Regions from separate parts of the Paenibacillus sp. Pae15 genome, predicted to be linked through region 1. Evidence: a T-box and tRNA genes for the amino acid it is inferred to sense, from the RefSeq annotation. Region 1 holds a T-box; the other holds one or more tRNA genes.
What was found. The T-box of region 1 lies ahead of NR121_RS02895 (valine--tRNA ligase). A T-box ahead of a tRNA ligase gene usually reads a tRNA of that ligase, here a tRNA-Val.

Region 1 (7,949 bases):
GAAGCTGCGCAGCAAATGGCGGCACAGCTTCAGTAGCATTGGAAAAAGCCCGACCTCATCGGGCTTTACATTTTTCGATTAAAGGGAAGAAAAGATATGGCGGCCTGCAAAGGGAATGGTATAATGGCTGTGAGATTGTCCGGTTACCGGGATACCGGTTTTAAGATGGGTTTAAGTACAATTATAGAAAAAGGTGGGGCCTAAATGAACGAAAAGCGCAAACGTTCCGACACGCGTTCCGCTGAAGCTTTTGCGGAAGCCAAAAAATACATACCTGGCGGGGTGAACAGCCCGGTCCGCGCCTTCAAATCGGTCGGTCTCACACCGCTGTTTGTGGTTAAAGGAGCCGGTTCGCGTGTCTATGATGTGGACGGCAACGAGTTCATTGATTACATCGGATCCTGGGGTCCGCTTATTCTGGGACATGCTCATCCGGAAGTGATCAAGGCCGTAAAACGCACGGCGGAGCTCGGAACGAGCTTTGGAGCGCCAACAGAGCTGGAGACGGAAATGGCCAAGCTGGTGGTTGAACGGATTCCTTCGATCGAGGTTGTCCGGATGGTGAATTCCGGTACGGAGGCAACGATGAGCGCGCTTCGGCTGGCGAGAGGCTACACAGGCCGCAGTAAAATCCTCAAGTTCGAGGGCTGCTACCACGGTCATGCGGACTCTCTGCTGATTAAGGCGGGTTCAGGTGTTGCCACGCTGAGCCTTCCGGATAGTCCGGGCGTACCGGAATCCGTAGCGGTCAATACGATAACGGTTCCATATAACGATCTGGCGTCGGTGCAGCTCGCGTTTGAAAAATTCGGTGAAGAAATCGCCGCGGTCATCGTCGAACCGGTTGCCGGTAACATGGGCGTCGTTCCGCCGCAGCCGGGCTTTCTTGAAGGTCTGCGTCAAACGACCTCCTCCTACGGCAGCCTGTTGATCTTCGACGAGGTCATGACCGGTTTTCGCGTCGGCTTACACAGCGCTCAAGGGCTCTACGGCATCACGCCGGATCTTACCTGTCTCGGCAAAATCATCGGCGGGGGTCTTCCGGTAGGCGCGTACGGCGGCAAACGGGAGATCATGGAGCATATTGCTCCGGCCGGACCGATTTATCAGGCGGGTACGCTGTCGGGTAATCCGCTTGCGATGGCAGCCGGTTACACGACGCTCAAGCTGCTGGGAGAGCCGGGCGTTTATGAGGAGCTGGAGCGGAAGTCCGCCAAATTGGAGCAGGGCTTCAGGAAAAACGCGGCCGAGCTGGGAATCCCGTCTACCATCAATCGCGTAGGCTCCATGATATGCCCGTTTTTTACAGACACGAAAGTGATCAATTATGAGACGGCGAAACGTTCCGATCTGGAACGGTTTAACCGTTATTTTGCCTCACTGCTTGATGAAGGAGTCAGCATAGCCCCTTCGCAGTTCGAAGGGATGTTCGTGTCCGCCGCTCATACCGACGCGGATATCGATGCGACGATTGAAGCGCATTACCAGGCTTTGAAGCGCTTGTGAACCTTCAAACCGTTTTGGTCAAGAGACGCAACCCAATGAAGCCGCCCCGTATTCTTTCTGCATTGAGGAATACGGGGCGGCTTTGATTATCGTCAGCCTGGAACGGCTGCAGAGTTCGGCGGTTGCTGTTATTTTGCTGCAGGAACGGTTTCCGTCACGGTTCCGGCGGGAACTTTGCCGTTGGAGTCCCCGACAACAACAGGCGCCGGAGCCGGACCGGAAACCGGGGGAGGCCCGGTTTTATCCACAGGGACGCCGCCGCCATCCGTGTTTTCCGTTTCTTTCTGTCCTGCAGGGGCAGGCGAAGGGGAGGAAGCGTCTCCCTCATGGGCACCGCTTTGCTTTGGCGGCGCCGTTCCGGCGGCGGTGCGGGCTTTGCCGCTGTCGTCCCGCTGATTTCCGCCCGCTGCGGGCTTGGTCTCTGCTGATGCGGGCTCGCTTTTCGCTTTTTCACCGCCCGGGGATTTGGCAGGTACGGCAGCACGGGTTTGCTGTTGGCGGGCTTTCTTCTCCGCCTGCTCCCGCAAATATTCGGGATGGTCATGGGAGCCGCCCGGATCGATTTTATCGATGCCGTCCCAGACACGGTTGGCGACAACGGATGACGGATTGTCATAAACGAGAAACGCGGACGGCAGTCTGCGCTCGCCATAGCGGCTGGACGGATGGGTAATCAGTTCGCCCCCGACTACCATCTCGGAGGAGGCTCCGCCATCCAGATTTCCGGCGTTGACAGCCCCTTCGTTGAGAAGCAAATCTTGAACCTCCTTCAAGGTGGCTCCTACGCTGTTCGCCTGGCGGCCGTCGATGACGATGAAGATGACGGTTCCGTCGGTTCTTTGCCCGACGGCTGTCCGCGGCGCACGGCCCCATCCGCCGTCGCCGCTTGTAATAAGCGGCTTGCCGTTAGCAATCAGCCTTGGATAAAACGAAACGGCTTCGGATACCCCCATATCCCTCAGCTCGAAAATATTATATTTGCCGACGACTAGCTTCCCTTCCCTGGTAAAGCCGACAATATGCTGCGGAATACTTCCGTCTTGATCCGTGAAGACGATATCGCCGCCCGAAATGATGACACCGATGGCCGCAAAGCCGTTGCCCAGTCCCTCCGGATCATCGAAGCTACCTCCGTTGACGCCGGCTACAGCACCGGTACGGGTAACCATGGACGTGATTCGTTCCCCTTCCCCAGGTTTGGATGGGGTCATGACGCGGATCGATTTGGGATCGTATACGTACATCTTTTTTCCTTTCCATAACGGTCCCGAAATATCCTCTACTTTAATCAGTTCGTCTGCGGAGCGGCGGTTTCCGATGTTCACCATGCTCAGATCCTGCTTTTCCCTGGCGGCATCCTCAATCGCGTTCTGCATTTTTTGAACCAGTAAGTCCCGCCGCTCGGCTCCGACAAAAATCCAGGCCCAGCTCCGGTGCTGCGTGGTAATGACCGTTTCTGCGAGCCGTTCCCTTATTTCGCTTCCCGGCTTGGTTAAAAATAAAAAACTGGAGACCCCAAAGGCGAACAGAGCGACCCCAAACAGCGTTCTCTTCAGCCTGCCCCAGTTACGAATGGTCCGCAAGACAGTAACCAATCGAAGTCTCTCCTGTTATTGATGTAATGGAAAATGAACATAGGTCAAATCATATATTTTTCTCACATTCTATCATAATAAAGAAACCATGAATAGAGATTTGATATAGCAAAATAGAGGAAGTCCCGGAAGTATAACTGCTTTGAGAAAAAGCTGCGTTTTGGTAAAATTGACGATAGGTCAACGGATGGAGGAAGTTACGTGCTCTTGAAAAAATACAGTTTTTATGGAATTACCCTGGAAATGATCATCGTCATGGGGCTGTTCTTTGTCCTGCTTTTGGTCATCATGGCGGCGGCGGGGATGGAGCGGAAACGCCGCCGAAAGCATCTTGCTGCCGACGGTGCCAAGGAGGATTCCACGAGATGAATGCGCGACGCCGCAAAGGGGAGTGGCTTGAATGGACTGTCAAACGGGACGTGCATTCCATAGAAGATATCCGCGAGGAACTGGTTGAAACGATAGGCGGCCGATTTCTTTCAAAGCTGAACCGTTCCGGCGGTATTCAATGGAAAGGACGCAGGGTGATGCTCCGCTTGTTTCCCGAGGAAACGCTCCAATATGAGCCGGAATGGGCGGACATCGAAGTGCTGTATGAGGACGATTTCAGCCTTGTGGTAAACAAGCCGCCGGGTATGAAGGTGCATCCTACGCGGGAGGGGGAGTCCGGTACGCTGCTTCACGCGCTGGGTTGGCATCTGGAATCGACGGGACAGCGCTGCCGTCCGCGACCTATTCACCGGCTGGACGAGGATACGACAGGACCGGTGCTGGCGGCCAAGAACGAATGGGCGCAATATCGGTTGGATGAAGCGATGCGGGACAAACGCGTAGAGCGGATATACGTCGCTCTGGTTCAAGGACATCCTTCCGACAACAGCGGCATGATCGACGCGCCGATCGGACGCGACAGGCACCATGCGACAAGAAGACGGGTATCCCGAACGGGGGATGCGGCAGTGACACGTTACGAGGTTTTGGAAAGGTTGCGTTCTGCCTCGCTTGTACGATTAAGGCTGGAGACGGGCAGAACGCACCAAATCCGCGTTCACATGAGCCATTTGGGACATCCCCTGTTGGGAGACCTGCTTTACGGCGGCCGGGCGGCGGGCATGGCCAGGCAAGCGCTGCACGGGGATGTGCTGATGTTTCCGGAGCCGCTCACGGGCGAAAGGGTGCAGGTGCGCGCGCCTTGGCCCGAAGACTTTGCGGCTCTTTATGAACAATTGAAAAAATAGTAGTCATGCTCCTCCCGCAGCAGCCATATAAATTGTAAAGACCAATGCGCTGACGATCTTTTCTTTTTTACGGAAAGGTGCAATAGGGAAGGGAGGAAGTTACTTTGACGAATCAGCATAACGGGATTAGGTTTGACATTTACGAGCGTGTACATTTATCCGAAGGTGTGCTGGGTATCAAGGAACTGGAAGGGGTAGAGCTGACTCCTCACATTCAAGTGCTTCCACAAGGAGAACAAGCCGTGCTTCGCGGCAATTTGCTTTTGACGGGGACGTACGTCGATGAGCATGATCGGCCGGAACAGACGCTGCAGCATTTAATTCCGGTAGAAATTACGCTGCCGCTGAATCGTGTACAGCATGTCGAGGACATTGCCGTTGAAATCGAAAATTTCGACGTGGATTTGCTGTCGGAGCGAAGCTTGAATGTGACGGGGGTATTGTCGCTTGGAGGCATCGAGATCGTTTCGAGATCGGAATCCGAACCCTGGAGGGAAGCCGAAGAAGAGGTCGTGTTTATTCACGAGGTCTCGGAGCACCGTTCGGGAGTACAGGATGAATGGCCGTCGGCCATAAATTCCGCTGCAGAGGCCATCCCTCAAAGGGAACAAGCTCCGGCATCGGAGGTGCGGCAGGAGGCGGATGAGCCAATCAACCGGCACGAACCGGTTGCCAAAACCAGTGAACCGGTAAAGGAAGAAAAGCCGGTACAGGAGCCCAAAGCTGCGGACACCGCCAAGCCGGAAGAAAAGCCGGTGCAGGATCTCAAAGCTGCGGAGGACGCCAAGACGGAAGACTTTGCCGCTGAAGCGGAGACCGATACGGATGAGAAAAAAGAATTGAAAGTCGCCGTTGGCAGCAAAAAAACGTCTGAAGCACCCGAATCCTCCACGGAGCCGGTCTACAAATCCTTTGGGCTGGCGTCGCTGTTGAATTTTGCTTCCAAAAAATCGGATTCAAGGCCGCCGGAGGATGGACAGCCGACGCAGCAGGAGCTGTCGCCTTCCGAAAAAGCAGAATGGAAAAATTTGCTCCTTCATTCCGATCGCGAGCAGCAGCAATTCAAGAAGCTTCGGATGTGCATTGTGCAAAAGGAAGAAACGCTTGAAACGATTGCCAAACGCTATGATCTGAATCCGAGAGAAATCGCGCTCTACAACCGGCTCGGAGAAGGCGAATTAACGGAAGGACAAATTGTCTACATACCAAAATAAGGCTCAAAAATCCCCGATCCGGCCTAAACAGGCTTGAACGGGGATTTTTTTGGTTATACTTGTCATAAGGCCAGTCTCAGAATAGGCGGGAGTAAAAACGGTTCTTGTATTGACTCTCACCTGATGATTGTTTATCATAGTACGCATAGATGCAGTAATAACGTTGAAAGGGAATAGTAGACAGCGAACCCTTCAGAGAGCGGAGCCGGCAAGAGGCTGGAAGGTTCCGCAGGACGTACCTGTTGAAGTCGCCCCGGAGTTGCCGAATTGAAAGCGAACCCTAGATTCGGCCGGTTACAGCCGTTATCTGTTTGAGTGCCGTATTTTGACCGGAGAGGACTCCGCGAGAATTTATGCCTAAGTACGGAATAAAGGTGGTACCACGGAAGCGAGAGCCTTTCGTCCTTTGCGGCGAAAGGTTTTTTGATGTGCTGCGGTGATGCGTTTATGCGAAAGATGCGTCCCTGCGACATATAGCCCCAACTGAATTCGAAAGCATATGGAGGTATTGCTGGTTATGGATGAAACAAAACAAGCGGCGGCGCCGGCTGCGTCGATGCCGACAACGTACGATCCCAAAGAATCCGAGAAAAAATGGTATGATTACTGGCTGAAGGGCGGCTATTTTCAAGCGGGACAGCGTAAGGACGCGAAGCCTTACACGATCGTCATTCCGCCGCCGAACGTGACCGGTATGCTGCATATCGGCCATGCGCTGGATTTTACACTGCAGGACATCATGATTCGGACCAAACGGATGCAGGGCTATGACGCGTTATGGCTTCCGGGCTCCGATCATGCGGGAATCGCTACCCAAACGAAGGTGGAACAAAAGCTTCGCGAGGAAGGCGTGACGCGTTACGATCTCGGCCGGGAGAAATTCCTGGAGAAAGTATGGGAATGGAAGGAGCATTATGCCGGTACGATCCGTGAGCAGTGGGCCAAAATGGGCTTCTCGCTGGACTATTCCAGAGAACGGTTTACGCTGGACGCAGGATTGTCCAAGGCGGTGCGCGAAGTATTCGTGCGTCTATATGAAAAGGGCCTGATCTATCGCGGCAAATATATCATCAACTGGGACCCGGCCGCCCGTACGGCGCTATCGGATATTGAAGTGGAGTACAAAGAAGTGCAGGGTGCGCTCTACCATTTAAAATATCCGGTCAAAGACAGCGATGAATATATCGTCGTGGCGACGACGCGTCCGGAAACCATGCTGGGCGATACCGCGGTGGCGGTGCATCCGGAGGATGAGCGTTACAAGCACCTGATCGGAAAAACGCTTGTCCTGCCGATCATCGGAAGAGAAATTCCGATTATCGCCGACGAGTATGTGGAAAAAGAATTCGGAAGCGGCGCCGTCAAGATTACGCCGGCGCATGACCCGAACGATTTTGAGGTGGGCAAGCGCCACGATTTGCCGCAGGTGCTCGTGATGGACGAATCCGGCTCCATGAATGCGAACGCGGGAAAATATCAGGGGCTCGACCGCTTCGATTGCCGCAAGCAAATCGTTGCCGATATGAAAGAGCTGGGTGTGCTGATCAAAATCGAAGAGCATGTGCATCAGGTCGGCCACAGCGAACGCAGCGGCGCCGTCGTGGAGCCATATTTGTCGACGCAGTGGTTTGTGAAAATGAAGCCGCTGGCGGAGCGTGCCGTAGAGGCCCAGAAATCCGCACAAGGCGTCCATTTTGTGCCGGACCGGTTTGAAAAAATCTATTTGCACTGGATCGAGAACGTGCGCGACTGGTGCATTTCGCGCCAACTTTGGTGGGGCCACCGGATTCCGGCGTGGTACTGCGGCGACTGCAGCGAGATCATCGTCTCCCGCGAAGATGCGACCGTGTGTCCGAAGTGCGGCGGCACACACCTAAAGCAGGATGACGATGTGCTTGATACCTGGTTCAGCTCCGCGCTGTGGCCGTTTTCTACTCTCGGCTGGCCGGAACAAACGGAAGACATGAAGCGTTATTACCCGACGGACCTGCTGGTAACGGGCTACGATATTATTTATTTCTGGGTCGCCCGCATGATTTTCAGCGGACTGGAGTTCACGGACAGCATACCTTTCAAGGATGTGCTCATTCACGGTTTGGTGCGCGATGCGGAAGGGCGTAAAATGTCCAAATCGCTCGGCAACGGCGTTGACCCGCTTGAAGTCATTGAGAAATACGGCGCCGATGCGATGCGCTTTATGATTTCAACAGGCTCTACGCCGGGGCAGGATCTTCGCTTCCGTTGGGAGAAGGTAGAGCAGGCACGTAACTTTGCGAATAAAATTTGGAACGCATCGCGTTTTGCGCTGATGAATCTCGGAGATTTCAAAGTTTCCGATATCGATTTGAGCGGAGAACTGAGTACGGCGGACCGGTGGATACTGCACCGTTTGAACG
Region 2 (7,949 bases), on a different contig from region 1:
CGGATTAGCCGGATGGACGTTGAGCTCATCGATCAAGAAATTACGACACTGCCTAACGGTTCAAGATATTTCTTCTTCTACGGACCGGATGGAGAATGGATCGAATTCTTTCAATCCACCCGCTCGAGTTGATGCATGAAGAACGACAACGCTGCCGTTCAAGAGAGAATAAATTGCTTTTTGTGTAAATACTTTTATGTGACATGGGACCCGGGCTTTCCCAGAGGCTGCCGATTCTACGGATTCAAGACGAACGACCTGCCTTCGGCATTGGTAAAGCGATCCTCAGGAAAGCCGTGCATGGCGTTTGAGAAAAAAACTAAAAGCTAGGTGAACAACGTTATGCTGTTCAGCAAGAGTCAAAAAAAACTGATACTGGAGATTCTGCTTAAAGAAAGGCGCCGGTTATTTTCCAAACACAAGGGGGAACTCCTCGATCAAACGATCGATGATTTATCTCAGATGGTACGCAACGAAAATATCAACATAACCGAACCGAAAGATAGCTCCATCGATTGGAGTTCAAGGAATGGGAAACGGAAATAGCAGGTTTCATGTCCATAAGGCATCCCGTAAGGGGCGCCTTATTTTGTAAACCAACGGATGACCATCATGCCGAGCGATAAGACGACACTGATCACAATACACGTAACTATCGGAAAATAAAATTTTACATTCTCTTTCTCCACGACAATGTCGCCCGGAAGCCGGCCAAGATTCAAAAATTTTCCGCCTACGGACCACAGGAGTCCGACGACGATCATAACCACTCCGCCCCAGATCAACAGCTTGGGAATCGAATCCATACTTGCCGCTCCTTATTTTGTAATCAGCTTTAACTGCACCGCTTGTTCTTCTGTTAAAATGAACTCTTCATTAGGCAAAAAATCCTCATCCTTGTCTCTGCCGAAAAGCTTGAGCAGTTCAATCCATACTCCCTTTTCCATCGCCTCGGATGCAGAAATCACAATTTTCATAGAAATTGCCTCCTGTAAGGGTTATATGCTTTATTTTACACGAAAAGGGTTGTTGAAAACACCACTTTTTTGGATGCGGAACCTTCGTCGGATGTCTCCCGTCTACTCTATTAGGAACGTACTGGCGCTTGAAAAGAAGAGGAGAACGATATGAAAAGACAGATGTATAAAATGTTCATATATCTATTGCCCTTGCTATGGTTAGGGATGTCCTATGTAAAGCCATCCTTGGCCTGTGCATGTGCCGGGGAGGATCCGCAGCCAACCCTTTCCGACTGGCTGTATGTATCGGCAGGCGTTGTATGCTTTGCCGGGCTGGTGATCTTGACTATCGTACTAACCGTACGGGTATGGATGAATCACAATACAAAAGACGGGAAAGCTCCCGTCAACGAATGAGTGCTTGCCTGGCTTAGGCTGTCACTGATTTTTGCAATTCCTCCGGTTCGGGGACAGCCTTGCATATTCCGGCGCTGTACATAGTAGAATTAATGTAATGAAAGCCGGTCTTAAAAATTATTTCATTCTTTGTTGACAAGGGAGGATGCACCTTATTACATGCAATGCAATAGTACATAAATGATCTCCTTTCGCGTCGATGTGACAATTATAGACATATTATATGCCCAAAATTGTGATTTAAGACACATTTTTTTTATAGATTTTTCTAAATTTTTTTCATATTTAAATGGAACGATAGAAAGGCGAGCGGAAGAAAAAAAGTGCTGTCTAAAAAGTGTTGACTTTTACTCATGAGATTGGTATTATATACGCAGAAATAATATTTGATGTTATGACTTGTTAGCTCAGCTGGGAGAGCACCATCTTGACAGGGTGGGGGTCAGTGGTTCGAGCCCACTACAGGTCATCCCAAAAAGTCCTTGATATTCAAGGGCTTTTTTATTTTGTGATAATTTATAATGTGGTTTCATAGAGGAGCTACTTGGATAATTGGTTAAATAACCCGAATCCAGAGCTACGGCTTCGACTTTAAAGCCGAAACGCTTTACCTGTCGGTCCAATCGTTCAACGTAAGCAGTGCATGTACATCCGTAATGATGTTGTAGTTCATATCGACGGTACGATGGTCTAAATAATAAAATCCTTCGGGCTTTCCTTCTCTAACCATATAGCCACTTTCGGGATCTGTCTTGCTCACTTTAATTTCCTTATGCTCGATCACTTCCTCTCTTGGTTTTAGAGCTTTTTCCATGATTCTTGCGATCCTCCTCCACCGCGTCGTTGAGTTCCTCTATGTAATCCTTCGTGTTTTGCAGCACCTGTTGTTTCGTGAACTTGTGTTTGTTGGCGTTGGCTTTAATATGCGTGGAGTCTGAGATGAGAACCCTACCTCCGACCATTCGATGTTGAACGGCTTGAAGGACGATTTCATCGAACACCTCTTGGAAGATCGCTGTATCCTTGAACCGTTTGCGTCGGTTCCAACTAATGGTTGTGTGGTCTGGAACGCGATCTGTTGTAACCGTCAAGACCTTTTGAACAATTTTCGCTAATTAGTTTTGAACACTACCAAGAAACCAACGATACGCTTGGTTTGAATATCTTGTTCTAAGCGCCGCTCCGAACGATTGCCGTAAAAGTAGCCGAGAAAGATCATCTTAAAGAGGATCACAGGAACAATGGCCGGTCTCCCGTTATCTTCGCAGTACAGAGGCTTTACTTTTTCTCTAATGAATTCAAAGCTGATGTATTTGTCGATCTTGCGAAGCATGTGATCTTGAGGAACGAGATCTTCGATAGATACAAATTCATAGGATTTTGTTTACCGTTATTAGAACGAAGCATGCTCTTCACCGTCTAGTTCATGTGTTACCTATATTAAATTTTTTTAGTATAAAGAAAGCTATCGAGACTTTCTCGACAGCCTGAAAATGAGGAATCAAGTTTTTTTGCTTTTTATGTACTTTTCATAAGACGTCCAAATGGCAATTGGTGCCGAAAAGAACATTTCCCGAATGCGTCCGCAGTTTCCTTCTGCATGTACGGTGTAATGTGAGCATACCAGTCCAACATCTTCACGCTTGACCATCCATACGCTCAGCTATCCGTTTATGGTTTTCTCTCATCTTTAGCGACATAACAACATGTCTACCCTCACGCTTGTTGATGAAGAAATTCGGTAATAAATTGATAATAATTTGATCATAATTAGATAACAAATTGATATAAAATTTTCAACTCGGTGTTAAAATGGATTGAGAATCTCTAGATGTAATATGACAAGGGGGATTTTCAATTGGCTCGGAGCAGCGTTATGACTAAGATAAAAGAGTGGTTTGTAGAATGGTTTATAGGTAAGAAACCTGACACCGACAAGGAAAACATGATAATTTGTAAAGCTTGCGGCGGTACTGGCGCATTAGACGTTTTTATTAATTGCGATGAATGTGAAGGAAAGGGTTATACCTTGATGACACGGCAACAGTGATGGATTTCACCATTGGGAGATTTATAGGGATATTATTAAGACTCAACCCCGAGCCGATCCGGGGTATTTTTTATGCCCGGAAAAAGGGCGAAGAGTGGTCTTCTGCAAAGATTCGTACAAACGGTGTCTAGTCTATAACCATGAAAGGAAAAAATTAGTGGAAAATCGACGCGGATTCCTATAAAATTTACTTTATATAGATAATCATAGGTTGAGGCGGTGGGAGTATGCCAGCTATCGGAAGTATTTACCCTAAAAAAGAAAATATCTTTAGCAGTAAAAAATCCCTAAAATCATTGCCAGTGTTGATTGTCAGGCTAATGAAGGGATTTTTATTTAGGAAAAAAACGGAACAATGCGGTGAATTTCTGCGTGTAGCGGGGAAAGTAAAAGTATCGGCAAGGAAAAATTCTAAGCTGATTTTAGGTGATAATGTACTGCTATACCATAATGTAGGTTTTTACCTAGATACCGACCACGCCGTTATTTCAATTGGGGACCGTACTTATATTAATCGCAGAACAGAAATTATGTGTAAGGACAATGTTACAATAGGTAGCGATTGTGCGATTTCGTGGGATGTTACTATAATGGACACGGATTATCATTCAATTGAAGGGAATAGTGATACAGCGTCTGTAACTATTGGAAATAAGGTTTGGATTGGATGTAAAGCAACCATCTTAAAGGGAGTAACTATTGGTGACGGGGCGGTTATTGCAGCCGGAGCACTGGTTACAAGAGATGTTCCTCCAAATTCCGTTGTAGCTGGAGTTCCTGCGAAAGTAGTCAAAAGCAATATACACTGGTTGTAAGACTACTTAATGATCCACACGAAACCCGTGTGCAATCTTTAACTAATAAAGTCCATAGGCTTACTAATAAGAACACCTGCTCGGAGTTAACGGGCGAGTGTTCTTATTTTTTTCGGAGGTGCAGCGGTGGTTGCAAGATCATACCTCTTACGTCGGATGCAAACCAAAGTTTCACTTGCACACATCCGACTAGGGCGTGCGTATTGCCCGTATGAGGTTAATGTTCAATAAGTCCTGCCGAATTTTGTAAATATTCATATGAAAATATACCCATTTTTGTGAAAAGTGTGATATGATTGATTCGTAAGTAGGATACAAAATGTACCATATATAAAATAAAACAGATACATAATGTACCAGGGAGTGAATCGTTTTGTTGGTGCCTAATAAAACCTTAACGCTAGTCGCATTCTTATTCGTCACGGTGGTATGTCTTATCCCGGACAGCAAAGCAACCGTGTTCTATCAAGTATCTACTCCGATTGGAACGTTCTCGCCGGATAAGGTATTGGTGTTATGTGCGATGTATCTTTCGTTCATTTGTTTGATGATCTCTCGGGCAAAAACAATGGCGTTGTCTAAATTCCCGGTGTTGATCATGTCGGCTTACCTTTTCTGTATCTTATTTTCGTCCTATCTATCCGTCGTGATGGGGGAAGGATATTTCCGAATCAATTCCCTCGTGTTTATGCTAATCATGAATTTTGGTGTGTTTTTTGCAGTGTATTTGCTCACCACAAATTATGAGTCTTTTAAGAACAAAATGATAAAAATTGTCATTTTTCTGAGTACGTTCAATGCCATCTTGGCAATTTCGCAGTTTATCACCCGGCAACCGTTGTTGATCGAAGAATATCTATTGCGTGAAAGGGGCTTTTTTGCTGCGGGAGACCGAGTCACCCGTTCGTTTGGCTTTCAAGGGGAACCATTGGCACTTGGAACGGTCTGCATGGTTGGGCTCATTATGGCGCTCGGGATGATTGTTGAGCTACGGCGGAGTGGGAAGGGGGCAAAATGGTATATTATCAGTGCCCTCATCCTCTCTTTTGGGCTATTGACCAGTTTCTCGCGCGGAAACATTTTCGCCACGACCATTGTGCTCGTACTATTTTTGATAGCTTACAAGATTAAAATTAGCTTTAAACTGATATTTAGATTTGGCCTCTTGTGTGTTGCGATATTCGCCGTACTGTATCAAACCGGGATATGGCAATCTTTCGTTACCCGTATCGCTCGAACGGATGATGAGTCTTATAGCCATCGTTTCAGTGTGATTTCTAATATTTGGGACGCTTTTCACGAATTCGGTGCCATCATGCTCTTTGGTCTATCCCCTGGTGCGGGTGTAAGTATTCGTCATATTACAGGAGTGCTCGACAATAATTTCATCAAAATATTGTATGAGTCCGGCATGATTGGGTTCGTTCTTTTTCTATCAGTCATTCTGATTTTGTTATTCAAAACAAAAGCAACACTGTTAAAACTCTGTTTGGTGGCCTTATTGTTGAACATGAACACCTACGAATTGACCGCGTACAGCAGTATTGGAACGCTGTTTTTTATAATACTCGCTCTGCTTTCTGCTGATTATGTACCAAGGATGAAACGAAGTCGTTCCTCCTCCGTGCCAAAGATAGCGAGTAAGGATATGCACTCAAGCCATTCGGCATAGCAAGGACTACAGAGGATTTCAAATCGTTCTTCACCTAAGCCAAGTACAACATGTCAACCCTCTAACGCATGGTTAACCATGCTCCGATCTACCCCGTCATCTGCCGTAAACCCTGGGATTTTATATGAATGATAAGAGGACGGCCATCTTATAGGTCTTTTAAATATGACAAAAGTCCTTAAATTATCCGATTAATCGACATGAAAAGAAAAATATGGTACTATAGAATCAATGATTAATGAGATTGAAGGTGGAACGATGGGACTATTTATTTGGGATGTTATAGGGATCATCTTGTTTATTGGTGTCATCGGATTATGTATCAAACAGCTCACCATGACAAAATAGGGAGCTTATGCAGAAAGGCATGAGAAACATTTAAGCTGCTTTAAGGGCAGAGACAAATCGATGGATAAAAGATCAATTTCGAATTTTGATCATAACTCGGCGAATAGGGTAAAAAAAGTTCAACCGCTCAATCATCATTTCGTTGAGGCGGTTGAACTTTTTTCATTTAAATCTCAATTTCTCCGGTTGTCCGTAACAAAGAAAGGGTGAGTTCGTCACCTTCCTGCTCCAAATCTATTTTGCTGATGTTATCGTGTGTCTTCGTAATGAGGTCCGGATGTCCATCTGTCTCTTTGTCCGTTTTATCATTCGCAAGATTTTGCGCTCCTTTGAGGACATCCGGACTGGGTCTTGTCCACGGAGTGACGTATGGTTTGCCTAACTTGGATACACGCGGGTGAAAAGCGTTTGGGTCGACACCGGGAATGTCATTACAGACCCCTTCAAGATGTTATAAGGCTGACCAACAATAACGGGAACAGGAGGGAAAAAGATGAAAAGAAAACGGATGCAGCGATGGGGTGTCCTTGTGCTGGCTGCAGTACTTCTTGTGATCGCGGCGTGCGGAAGCAGCGGTACGCCGGGTGCGCAGCCTGCCGGCGCTTCTTCCAACGATGCGGTGCCGCTTGTAGTCAAGATTACTTCCTGTACGAGCCATGATCCGATTACTTACAGCATGGAGCAATTTAAACAAAAACATGAAGCGAAAATGGATGGCCGATTCAAGGTGGAGGTTTATCCATCCTGCCAGCTGGGCAGCAGTGATCAGATGGTGCAGCAAGTGATCGCGGGCAACGTGCACATTTTTGTTACGCCTACCGCATTTTTATCCGGCATAGAGCCGTTAATGACGGTGATCGACCTGCCTTATCTCTTTCCTGATGTTCGAGCGGCAACGGAATATTTGAATGCGGAAGGGAAGCGGGCTTTGGAAGACAAATTAAATGCAAAGGGAATTTCGGCTCCCCCTGAATTCCATAAAGAGCTCGTTGAGGCGTCGGAACAGGTTTATACCAAATTATACGCCAGAGTTCCGGACTCCAAAGAATGGATTGATCACATTAAAGAACATTTTGCCAAATAAGAATGGAAAAGAAGGACCGCCTGCCTGGGAACATGAGGAGGTGGTTCTTCCGCTTGTAGGTTGTAAAATATACCAGACGGGCGGTCTTGTCCGCCAAGCTCCGGTTAAGCAGGTTGGCAAGGAATGTGGTACAATGGAAGCCGGCAAGTTAAGCTTGCGGGCCTTTGCTGTTTCATGCCGTCATTTTTCATGCATAAATTATTTTCCTTGGTAAACACTTACCGGAAAAACATTGAAAAAAAGGCGGTTATGGCGATGGTATCCAAGAAAGCGCGACAGGTTGTTTACATACTTTTTATTGTGACAATATTTATTACGGGAGGTTGTACGAACAGGCAAACCGAGCATATCGGACTTCAAGAGCCTACGCCAACCGGCCATACGGCTACCATGTATGTAGCCAACGTATCGACCTTGTCCAATGTCCCGGTATACAGGGAAAGCGGCGGGCTGGTCTGGGTGCCGCTGGAGGAAACGGCGAAATCGATGAATTATGATCTGCATTACGCCAACGGTTGTTTCGCCATGGGCGGCACGGATGCGGCTTATTCCGTCAACATGAACCAAACCCGGGCCATGGCAGGTGATATGCCCGTCGAACTGC

Region 2: it encodes a tRNA-Val, which carries the amino acid that the T-box ahead of NR121_RS02895 (valine--tRNA ligase) is inferred to sense. The anticodon was not compared.

The regions. Positions count from the first base shown of each region.
Region 1 is NZ_JALJRM010000002.1:240,436-248,384, forward strand. Features, by position in the region: gene hemG (protoporphyrinogen oxidase) at 1-36, shown strand, start outside; gene hemL (glutamate-1-semialdehyde 2,1-aminomutase) at 205-1,506, shown strand; gene NR121_RS02875 (phosphodiester glycosidase family protein) at 1,635-3,101, opposite strand; gene NR121_RS02880 (hypothetical protein) at 3,303-3,470, shown strand; gene NR121_RS02885 (RluA family pseudouridine synthase) at 3,467-4,339, shown strand; gene NR121_RS02890 (LysM peptidoglycan-binding domain-containing protein) at 4,444-5,553, shown strand; T-box leader at 5,708-5,963, shown strand; gene NR121_RS02895 (valine--tRNA ligase) at 6,071-7,949, shown strand, end outside.
Region 2 is NZ_JALJRM010000010.1:161,842-169,790, forward strand. Features, by position in the region: gene NR121_RS11145 (VOC family protein) at 1-132, shown strand, start outside; gene NR121_RS11155 (DUF2905 domain-containing protein) at 585-806, opposite strand; gene NR121_RS11160 (hypothetical protein) at 819-977, opposite strand; gene NR121_RS11165 (hypothetical protein) at 1,128-1,376, shown strand; gene NR121_RS25315 (DUF3973 domain-containing protein) at 1,390-1,554, opposite strand; tRNA gene NR121_RS11170 (tRNA-Val) at 1,773-1,845, shown strand; partial or broken gene NR121_RS11175 (transposase) at 1,928-2,736, opposite strand; gene NR121_RS11180 (hypothetical protein) at 3,253-3,426, shown strand; gene NR121_RS11185 (acyltransferase) at 3,654-4,241, shown strand; gene NR121_RS11190 (O-antigen ligase family protein) at 4,621-5,913, shown strand; gene dctP (TRAP transporter substrate-binding protein DctP) at 6,755-7,345, shown strand; gene NR121_RS11200 (C40 family peptidase) at 7,601-7,949, shown strand, end outside.